2 regions of the Hydrogenophaga sp. OTU3427 genome follow, and region 2 is predicted to be linked to the other one. Evidence: predicted binding sites of a transcription regulator. Region 2 holds the regulator's gene; the other holds the start of a gene.

Region 1 (5,413 bases), on a different contig from region 2:
TGGCTCGGTTGAGCGACCTCGCCCCTGTCCGATGTGCTCGCATCGGGCGGGCGAAGGTCACCGCCCTCAGCGGGCGTTGAGCATGGTCCGCCCTGGCAACATCGCGCGCATCACATCGATCACTTCGCGGATGCGAAACGGCACGGGCAGGGTTCGCTTGACATCCAGTTCAGTGAGCTGCTGGGCCAGGCGCTTGTCCCCAGGCGATACCAAGGCCACCACGGGCACGTGCTGGTCACTGCGAAACTGCCCCATCCGGATCAGCGTCAGAAGATCCATGGCGGGACCAGGCTGGTCAACCGACAGCAGGATGCCGTCGAAGGAGCGCTGGATCAGCCACTCGTTGGCGGTCGCCAGGTTGCCGGTCTGATGGACCGATACCACATCCAGTTGTTTGGCAACCGACACGATGATGCTGCGCACCACGGAACTGGGTTCGACCAACAGCAGTTGATAGCCTCGCTCGTTGGCGCTCATGAATGCTCCTCCTGCCTGAGCAGTTCCTCCAGCACCAGGTCACGCAATGCCTGATGGATCGCCCGGTCGACGTCGTCGCAGCGGCGCGGTTCGGTCGCGATCAGGCACAGGGTGCCGAGGCGGTACCCATCGGGCAAGGTCAGGGGTGCCCCCGCGTCAAAGCGGATGAAGGGCGGGCCGGCCGCCAGGGGGGTGTCGGCAAAACGGGGATCGGCCGCGGCATCGTGCACGACCAGCACGTCGTCTTCGGCAATGGCGTGGCCACAAAAGGACATGTCCCGGGCGGTCTCGGGGGCATCCAGGCCCACACAGGACTTGAACCACTGACGGTGCCCGTCCACCAGTGACACCACCGCGTTGGGCAGATCGAAGCGCTCTTCTGGCGGCGTGCCCAACACCTGCAGCCGCCTCAAGGCGGCAAGTCTTTCCTGTTCGTCGACGAGGCGGGGTGCAGGCCACATATGGTGGACAAGGTGATGGAAGCAACAACAGGCTGGTGCTCAAGGATAACTTGGGTGGTCGGTCTTGGGCGAGGAGGGCGGCATCGAGGGGCATCTCTTTTGTGTGTCATTTGACGCAGGACAAGCTTTCAGCCCTGGATGCCCCAGGGTTGGACATCGCCACATGACGCCACGACCAGCTGGCGAAACCACAGATGGGCGGGGTCGGCCTGGAAGCGGGGGTGCCAGAACAGGGAAATCGCGAGTTCCGGCGTGGGAAATGGCAGCTCAAAGCTCTGCAGTCCGGCGCGCAGCTTGGCCGTGTGGCGTTCGGGCACGCAGGCCAGCAGGTCCGTGCCGCGCGCCAGCGCCAGCGCGGCGACAAAGCCGCCAGCCATCGCCACCACGTTCCGCTGCAGCCCCAGCGTGGCCAGTGCCTCGTCGATGGGGCCACCGGCGACGCCTCGCCGCGACACCGCGATGTGGCGGCCTTGCACAAACCGCTCGGGCGTCATGTCGCCCCGGCCCAGCGGATGCCCCTCGCGGCACACACCGATCCAGCGGTCGCGAAACAGCGCCTGTGCACGGACCTCCGGGCCCATGGCGGCACCGATCACACCCGTTTCAAGGTCAACCGTGCCATCGCGGAGCGCGGCGCTGTCCTTGTCGAGCTTCTGCACAAAACGCAGGCGCACGCCCGGCGCCGTGGCCGCCAAGTGGTCCACCAGCGTGGCGCCAAAGTTCTCCACGAACCCATCGCTGCAGCGCAGCGTGAATGTCCTCTCCAGCGCCCCCACATCCAGCGCCTGAAGGGGGCGCAGAACCGACTCCAGCTCCTGCACCAGTGGGCCGATCCGCTCTCGCAAGGCCAACGCGCGAGGCGTGGGCACCAGGCCGCGACCGGCCCTCACCAGCAGCGGATCACCCGTCGTCGCCCGCAACCGGGCCAAGGCACGGCTCATGGCCGAGGGACTGAGCCGGAGCCGTTTCGCCGCGCGGGCCACGTTCTGCTCGGTCAGCAACACATCCAGGGTGGCCAGGAGATTGAAGTCGGGTGTCGCCATGCCGGAAACATAGCACGGCAGGGGCACACATGGCGTTTGGTGCACGAATCAAGTGCAAGCCGTGCGTCTTCCGCCATCAGCGCGCGCTTCCTAGCATCGGGATATTCCCCACAGGAGCCCCACCATGTCTTCACCCACACCCCAAGCGGTGGCCCCGGCCACCTCCGACCACCCCTCCGTGCGCGGCGTGCTCGTCGCCCTGTCCGTTGCGATGCTGATGACATCCCTGGGCACCAGCATCGCCAACGTCGCCTTGCCCACCTTGACGCAAGTTTTCACGGCGCCGTTCCAGGCGGTGCAATGGGTGGTCATCGCCTACCTGTTGACCATCACCGCGCTGGTCACCACGGTCGGCCGCCTGGGCGACCTGTTGGGCCGTCGGCGCCTCCTGTTGCTCGGCTTGGTCATCTTCACCCTGGCGTCCCTGGCTGGCGGCGCATCGGTGTCCCTCTGGCAACTGATCGCCGCGCGGGTGGGGCAGGGCGTGGGCGCCGCCCTCATGATGGCGCTGGCCATGGCACTGGTCAGCGAGGTGGTGCCCAAGGACAAGGCCGGCGGCGCCATGGGCCTGCTGGGCACCGTGTCCGCCGTGGGCACCGCCCTGGGGCCGACCCTGGGTGGGCTGCTGATCGGGGCTGTTGGCTGGCAAGCCGTTTTCTGGATCAACCTGCCGCTGGGGGCCGTGGCCTTCGTGCTGGCGCATCGCCACCTGTCGCCGGACCGCCTTCCGGCCGAGCCCGGGAAGGTGCGTTTCGATCCCCTCGGCACGGTGCTGCTCACCCTGAGTCTGACCGCCTACGCGCTGTCGATGACGCTGGGGCAGGGCCGCTTCGGCGCCCTCCACATCGGGCTGCTGCTCACGGCCGCGCTGGGCGCGGGGGCGTTTGTCGTTGCCGAGGGCCGGGTGGCGGCGCCGCTGGTGCGGCCGGCGCTGTTCCGGCACCCCGTCACCGGGACGGGTTTCGTCACGAGCGCCCTGGTCACCACGGTGGTGATGGCGACGCTGGTGGTGGGGCCCTTCTACCTGGGCGGCGTGCTCGGGCTGGACGCGGTGCGCACGGGCCTGGTGATGTCGGTCGGGCCGGCCGTGGCGGCCATCGCCGGCCTGCCGGCGGGCCGTTGGGTGGACCGCGTGGGCCCGCACCAGGTCGGGCTCGCTGGCTTGGCCACCATGCTGGCCGGGACGGCCGCGCTGCCCACTGCTTCATCGGCCTGGGGGGTTGCCGGGTACGCGGGCACGCTCGCCCTCATCACGTCCGGCTACGCCGCCTTCCAGGCCGCCAACAACACCACCGTGATGGCCAGCGCGAGCCCCGACCAGCGTGGCCTGGTGTCCGGCCTGCTCAACCTGGCACGCAACCTGGGGCTCATCACCGGGGCATCGGTCATGGGCGCCGTGTTCCACGCCGGCGCCTCGACCCGCCAGATCGCCACCGCGGACCCCCAGGCCTTGGCAGCGGGACTGGGCCTCACCTTCCTCGTCGCGGCGGCAGCTGTCGCCACGGCCGTCGTGCTCGCCCTGGTGGGCCTGGCCGCCGCACGGCGCGCCGCGCCCATCGACCACGCCCAGGCCACCCGGCACGCGTGACCCTCCGTGCCCCGTCCGGGCGGGCCGGGGGTGGTCAGCGGGCAAGCGGTACCGGCCACATCGGCAGGTGGCACATCTTTTGCATCCGTTCTTGTATCCAAGATAGGACGCACAACAATGGTTCCCACCACCGCAGCCCCATCGAACGAAACCGCCGACCCCCTGGCTTGCGCGTGGATCACGCGCCTGCCCGAGCCCCTGGCGGGAGGCGACGGGGCCTTGAGCGGCATGAGATTCGCGGTCAAGGACAACATCGACGTGGCCGGCCTGCCCACCACCGCGGCCTGTCCGGCCTTCGCCCACACACCCGCCGCCCACGCCACCGTGGTGCAGCGCCTGCTCGACGCTGGTGCGCACCTGTGCGGCAAAACCAACCTCGACCAGTTCGCCTGCGGGCTCAACGGCACCCGCTCGCCCTATGGCGCCGTGCCCAACAGCTTTGACACCCGCCTGGTCTCGGGCGGCTCCAGTTCGGGCTCGGCCGTGGTGGTGGCCAGCGGCCAGGTGGACTTCGCGCTGGGCACCGACACCGCGGGCTCGGGCCGCGTGCCGGCCGGGCTGAACAACATCGTCGGCTTCAAACCCAGCAAGGGCCTGATCAGCGCCCGGGGCGTCTTGCCGGCGGCACAGAGCGTGGACTGCGTCTCCGTCTTCGCCCGCACCGTGGCCACGGCCGCTCGGGTGTTCCAGGCCGCCGCCGCGCACGACCCGACCGACCCCTATGCCCGCGAGTTGCCCCCGCGCACGGCGCGATGGGACACGGGCTGGCGCTTCGGCGTTCCCCACGAACTCCGATTTTTTGGCGACACCCTGAACGAGGCGGCCTTCCAACAGGCGGTGCGCCAGATGGAAGCCCTGGGCGGCGTGGCCGTTCCCATCGACTACACACCGCTGCGCGAGGCAGCCAGCCTGCTCTACGACAGCGCACTGGTGGCCGAGCGCTACGCCGCCATCCGGCCGTTCTTCGACGCCCACGAAGACCAGGTCATGGAGCCGGTGCGCGGCATCATCGCCAGCGGCCGGCGCTACACGGCGGCCGACGTGTTCGAGGCCCAGACCGCCTTGCGCGCGCTGGCACAGCGTGCCAGGCCCATGTGGACTCAGATCGACGTGCTGCTGGTGCCCACCGCGCCCACCCATCCCCGCATGGCCGACATGCTGGCCGATCCGGTGCGCCTGAACCGCGAGCTGGGTGAATACACCAACTTCGTCAACTTGCTGGACTACGCCGCCATCGCCGTGCCCAGCACCATGCGCCCCGACGGCCTGCCCTTTGGCGTCACCCTGATCGCGCCCGCCGGCGCCGACTGGCCGCTGCTCGACCTGGGCCAGCGCTACCACCACGCCACCGGTCTGCAACAAGGGGTCACCGGCCTGCCGCTGCCGGCGCCCCAGCCCCTGGCGATGCCGGTGTCCGAGCCCCTGGTGCAGGTGGCCGTGGTGGGCGCCCACCTGTCGGGCATGCCGCTCAACACCCAGCTGACCGAGCGCGGCGCGGTGCTGCTGCGCCAGACCCGCACCACCCCCGACTACCGGCTGTTCGCCTTGCCCGGCACCGTGCCGCCCAAGCCCGGGCTGCTGCGCGTGGCGCCAGGCCAGGGCGCGGCCATCGCACTGGAAGTCTGGTCGCTGCCGGCCAGCCGCCTGGGCAGCTTCGTGGCCCTGATCCCGGCGCCGCTGGGCATGGGCACGCTCAGCCTGGAAGACGGCAGCGCGGTACTGGGCTTCATCTGCGAGCCCTATGCGCTGGCCCAGGCCCAGGACATCAGCCACTTCGGCGGCTGGCGCGCCTACATCGCCGAACTCAAGGCCCGCCCGTCCACCCCCGCCTGAACACCCGTTCC
Region 2 (5,413 bases):
GCACGCGTCGGCTTTCCTTGAAGCGCATCTTGCCCGGCAGCTTGAGGTCGGGCGTGAGCATCCAGGCGCTCCAGCCGCTGTAGTGCTTTTTCCAGTGGCTGGCGAGCTGGGCGAAGAAGTCGCCCGACTCGCCGCCATCGGCCAGCTGGGCGCTTTCGCGTCCGCCGGTGTGACCGCCGTCGCGGCGCTGCTCACGCCCTTGCGCGCGGTCGGCCGCGCGGGTGCCGGCCACACCAGCCGCGGCGATGCGCTCGCCATACGGCGGGTTGAGCAGCATCACGCCGGGGGTGTCGGTGGGCGGCATGCGTTGCAGGGCGTCACCGCCGCGCAGCTCGATGGCCTGGGCCACGCCGGCACGCTGGGCGTTGCGCTGCGCGAAGTCGACCATGCGAAAGGCCACGTCGCTGCCGAAGATGAAGGGTTTCTGCCCCTGCGGCCAGGGCTTTTGCGCCGCCTGGGCCTGGGCCTTGATGCCCTGCCACACGTGCGACTGGAAGGGCAGCAGCTTCTCGAAGGCAAACCGGCGCGTGCTGCCGGGCGCGATGTTCAGCGCCATTTGCGCCGCCTCGATCAGCACCGTGCCACTGCCGCAGCAGGGGTCGTACAGCGGTTGGGCCGCGCCCTGGCTGCCGTCCCAGCCGGTGGCGGCGATCATGGCCGCGGCCAGGGTTTCCTTCAAGGGCGCGTCGCCCTTGTCCTCGCGCCAGCCGCGCTTGAACAGCGGCTCGCCCGAGGTGTCGATGTAGATCGAGCAGTGGCTCTCGGTCAGGTGGGCGAAGACCCGCACGTCGGGCCAGGTGGTGTCGATGTTGGGGCGCTCGCCGGTCTTGTGGCGCAGGCGGTCGCAGACGGCGTCCTTCACCCGCAGGGCGGCGAAGTTCAGGCTCTTGAGCGGGCTGTGCTGGGCCGTGATCTCGACCTTGAGCGTGTGCCGCGGCGTCATCCAGATTTCCCAGGCCACGTCGCAGGCGGTGGCGTAGATGTCGTCTTCGCTGCGGTAGGGCTGGTAGGCCAGTTCCACCAGCACCCGCTGGGCCAGGCGGCTGTGCAGGTTGAGCAGCATGGCGTCGCGCCAGCTGGCCTTGATCAACACGCCGCCGCGCGAGCGCGACATGTCGGCATCTGCCACACCGACGATGCGTTTCACCTCGGCGGCGAGGAAGTCCTCCACGCCGGCGGCGCAGGGCAGAAAAAGCGTCAGTTGGTTCATGTGTACCTTTCGATCCGCCGCCGGACCGCCTCTGGGCGGATCGGGCCCCCGGGGGTCATCGTTTTCTCAGATTGGCCGGCGCAATGCGCAGCGCCTCGCGGTATTTGGCCACCGTGCGGCGGGCGCATTCGATGCCTTGCTCCTTGAGCATCTCGGACAGCTGGTTGTCCGACAGCGGCTTGGCCAGGTCTTCCGAGGCCACGAACTGCTTGATCAGCGCGCGCACGGCGGTGCTGGAGGCGTTGCCGCCGGTCTCGGTGCCCAGGCTGGAGCCGAAGAAGTACTTGAGCTCGTAGGTGCCGAAGGGCGTGGCCATGTACTTGGCGGTGGTCACGCGGCTGATGGTGGACTCGTGCAGGCCCAGCTCGTCGGCGATCTCGCGCAGCACCAGCGGGCGCATGGCGAGTTCGCCGTGCATGAAGAAGTTGCGCTGGCGCTCGACGATGGCGCTGGACACGCGCAGGATGGTGTCGAAGCGCTGCTGGATGTTCTTGATGAACCAGCGCGCCTCCTGCAGCCGCTGCTGCATGCCGGCCGCGCCTTCGCCTTTTTCGCCGCGGCCCTGGCGCAGGGCGTTGGCGTAGATGTCGTGCACCCGCAGGCGCGGCATCACGTCGGGGTTGAGCTGGACCTTGAAGCCGCGCCCGGCCTTGGTGACGATGACGTCGGGCAAGATGGCGTTGCGCTCCACGTTGACGAAACGCCGGCCCGGCTTGGGCTCCAGGTGGCCGATCAGTGCCAGGCCCTCGCGCACCACGGCCTCGTCGAGCCGGCAGGCGGCGGCCAGGCGTTTGGTGTCGCGGCGGGCCAGCAGGTCCAGCGGCTGGGCGCACATGGCCAGCGCGGCCTGGGCGGCCGGGCTGTTGCGCAGCTCCTCGATCTGCAGGCGCAGGCATTCGGCCAGATCGCGCGCGCCCACGCCGGCCGGGTCCATGTGCTGCAGCCAGTGCAGCGCCAGGTTGAGCGCCTGTTCGGTGGCTTCGCGGGCCTCCAGGTCGTCGCCGGCCAGCGCGGCGGCCAGGTCGGCGATGGGCTCGTCCAGGTAGCCGTCGTCGTTGAGCGACTCGATCAGGAAGTACAGCGCCGCGCGCTCTTCCTCGTTGAGCCGCAGGCCCAGCGCCTGCTGGTGCAGGTGGGCCTGAAGGCTGATGTGTTCGCTGGCGAGCTCGGCGGCGCTGGCGGTTTCCTCGTCGTGCGGGTCGTTGCGGTTGCGGGGCGCGGCCTCGCCGCCCCACTCGCCGTCGTCGGGCGTGAAGGAGACGGTGCCGTCGCCTTCCCAGTCGGGTTCGCTGCCGCCGACTTCTTCGCTGAAGTCATCGCCTTCGCTGCTGGAACTGTTGCTGCTGCTGGCGTTGTCCGCGCTCCATTCGCTGACCAGATCGCCGGTGCTCACCGGCGCGTCCACCGCGTCGACGCCAAAGGCCTCGCGCTCGGCCACTTCCTCGCTGCGTTCCAGAAAGGGGTTCTCGTCGAGCATCTGCTCGACCTCCTGCGCCATCTCCAGCGTGGAGAGCTGCAGCAGCCGGATGGACTGCTGCAGCTGCGGGGTCAGCGACAGGTGTTGGGAGACACGAAGCGAGAGGCTTTGTTTCATGCCGCTCACATTCGGAAGTGTTCGCCGAGGTAAACCCTTCTGACGTCGGCATTCTCGACAATTTCCCCCGGCGTGCCCCGGGCCAGCACGCGGCCCTCGTTGATGATGTAGGCGTGGTCGCAGATGCCCAGGGTTTCGCGCACGTTGTGGTCGGTGATCAGCACGCCGATGCCACGCGATTTGAGGAAGCCGATGATGCGCTGGATCTCGATCACGGCGATCGGGTCGATGCCGGCGAAAGGCTCGTCCAGCAGGATGAAACGCGGGTTGCTGGCCAGGGCTCGGGCGATCTCCACCCGGCGGCGTTCACCGCCCGACAGGGCCGGTGCCGGCGAGGAGCGCAGGTGCGAGACGTGCAGGTCCTCGAGCAGTTCCGTGAGGCGCTGCTCCAGCGCCGCGTGGGTGTAGGGCTTGCCCGTGGCCGGGTCGGTCTGCAGCTCCAGCACGGCACGCACGTTGTCTTCCACGCTGAGCTTGCGGAAGATGGACGCTTCCTGCGGCAGGTAGCCCAGGCCCAGGCGCGCGCGGCGATGGATGGGCAGGCGCTCCACGGCCTGGCCGTCGAGGGAAATCTGCCCGGCGTCGGCCCGCACCAGGCCCACGATCATGTAGAAGGAGGTGGTCTTGCCGGCGCCGTTGGGCCCCAGCAGGCCCACCACCTCGCCTTCGTCCACCGCCAGCGACACGTCCTTGACCACCTTGCGGCTGCCATAGGCTTTTTGCAGGCCACGCGCTTCCAGCCGGCGTTTGATGGCCGGCGTGGCGGGGTGGGTGGCGAGCGGGACGGCGGCGCTCACCGCTTGCCCTCGCCCAGGGCCGGTGTGGCTTTGAGGTCGGGGGCGGGCGCGGTCACCGGGGCCGGGCCGCTGGTGTCGCCCTTGGGCACGGGGGTGAGCATGGCGCGCACGCGCCCGCTCGGGTTGGCGGGGGTGCGCGCGGCCGCGCCGCCGTCGACCGTGAACACGTCGGCGTTGTTGTCGTACACGATGGTGTTGCCCGCGGTCTCGTCGTTGAGGCTCGCGCCCCGGTAGCGGCGCAGCACGGCGCGGCCGATGAAGCGCACCGTGTCGGCCTGGCTGTCGTATTCGATGCGGTCGGCCACGCCTTCGATGTATTCGTCCACCACGTCGCGCTTCTGCCGGAAGAAGGCCTGGGTGCTGGTGTTGCCCAGCACGGTGCCGAACTGCTGGCCCTGCGGTCCCTGGCGCACCTCGATCTGCTGGCCACGGATCACGATGCTGCCCTTGTTGACCACCACGTTGCCGGTGAAGACGCTGGTCTGGCGGCCATCCTCATGGCGCAGGCTGTCGGCCTCCACATTCATGGGCTGGTTGCGGTCTGCCTTGGCGGCCAGGGCCGCGGCACCGGACAGCAAGCCCATGGCCAGCAGGCCGGCCTGGCAGGTGCGGGTAAACGTGGTGCGGGTCATCGGCGTGTAGGGCATGGAAATTGCATGGCATTGTAAGCGTGCACTTTGCCGTGTGCGCTCCGGGCCGGGCACAAAAAAGCCCGCTGGATCGCAGCGGGCTTTGGGGGACGGCGCCAAGGGCGCTTATTTCGCGCTTCGCGACTGGGCAATCAGGTGCTCGGCCACTTGCAGCGTGCGCGGCATGTTCTGCGCCAGCGAACCCGAGGTGAAGTATTTGCCGGCGATGCCCAGCGAGGGCACGCCGTCCACCTGGTAGGCGTCCTGCAGCTGGCTGGCGCGGCGGGCCTTGCCCGCGACGCCGAAGGCGTTGTAGACCTCCAGGAACTTGGCCCGGTCCACGCCCTGCTTGGCGATCCAGTCGGCGATCTGCTCCTGGGTCGTCAGGCGCTGCTTTTCGGTGTGGATGGCGTGGAACACCTTGCGGTGCAGTTCCTCGACCTTGCCCAGGGCTTCCAGCGCGTAGTACAGGCGCTGCTGGGGCACGAAGTCGTCGCGGAAGGCCACCGGCGCGCGCTTGACCACCACGTGGGCCGGCTGCTTCTTGGCCCAGGCGTCAAACGTGGGCTCGAAGGCGTTGCAGTGGGGGCAGCTGTACCAGAAGAACTCGATCACCTCGACCTTGTCGGCCGGGGCGTCGACCGGGGCCGGGCGGCTGAGCTTGAGGTAGTCGGTGCCTTCCTTGAAGGCGGTCTGTGCCTGGGTCTGGGCGGTGCCCAGCAGGCCCGTGGTGGCGGTGCCGGCCATCAGCACAGCTTGGGTGAAATCACGACGTTGCATTTTTCAACAATCTCCTTGCCATAACGGCGGTTGCCTCCCATGGAGCGCCGCACCGCAGCAAAAGTTCAAAAAAGCGTGAACGGCGGCGGGTCGGCGCTTCAGCGCTGCACACGCACCAGGGCCGCGTCGATGTTGTTGCCGGCCAGCTTGGCCTGGGTCGCATCGGCGTCGGCCTTGGCGCGGTGGGGGCCGGTGCGCACCCGGTAGACGGTCTGGCCGGCCTGTTCGCGTTCGCTGATCTTGGCATCGAAACCCAGCATGGCCAGTTTGGCGCGCTGGGCCTCGGCGTCGGCCGCGGTGCGGAAGGCCCCGGCCTGTACGAAGTAGACAAACGGATCGGCTTCGGTCCCGGCGGTGGCCGGCGCGGCCGTCGCCGGGGCCGCCGCTGTCTGGGTGCGGCTGC

What was found. Region 2 encodes sigma-54, which starts transcription at its own class of promoters, with help from an activator protein. Its sites were predicted from a motif close to TGGCANGNAANCTGCTTT; they were not measured.
Region 1: atzF (allophanate hydrolase) is a predicted target of sigma-54. The motif match lies at 3,638-3,655, and genes of this name have one in related genera.

What each region holds. Positions count from the first base shown of each region.
Region 1 is NZ_JASATI010000012.1:41,148-46,560, forward strand. It holds gene AAHB17_RS09530 (transketolase family protein) at 1-12, shown strand, start outside; gene AAHB17_RS09535 (hypothetical protein) at 67-477, opposite strand; gene AAHB17_RS09540 (GAF domain-containing protein) at 474-938, opposite strand; gene AAHB17_RS09545 (LysR family transcriptional regulator) at 1,067-1,981, opposite strand; gene AAHB17_RS09550 (MFS transporter) at 2,106-3,569, shown strand; gene atzF (allophanate hydrolase) at 3,687-5,402, shown strand.
Region 2 is NZ_JASATI010000011.1:27,007-32,419, reverse strand. It holds gene AAHB17_RS08870 (THUMP domain-containing class I SAM-dependent RNA methyltransferase) at 1-1,210, opposite strand, end outside; gene AAHB17_RS08865 (RNA polymerase factor sigma-54) at 1,266-2,804, opposite strand; gene lptB (LPS export ABC transporter ATP-binding protein) at 2,810-3,601, opposite strand; gene lptA (lipopolysaccharide transport periplasmic protein LptA) at 3,598-4,248, opposite strand; gene AAHB17_RS08850 (thiol:disulfide interchange protein DsbA/DsbL) at 4,357-5,010, opposite strand; gene AAHB17_RS08845 (SPOR domain-containing protein) at 5,109-5,413, opposite strand, start outside.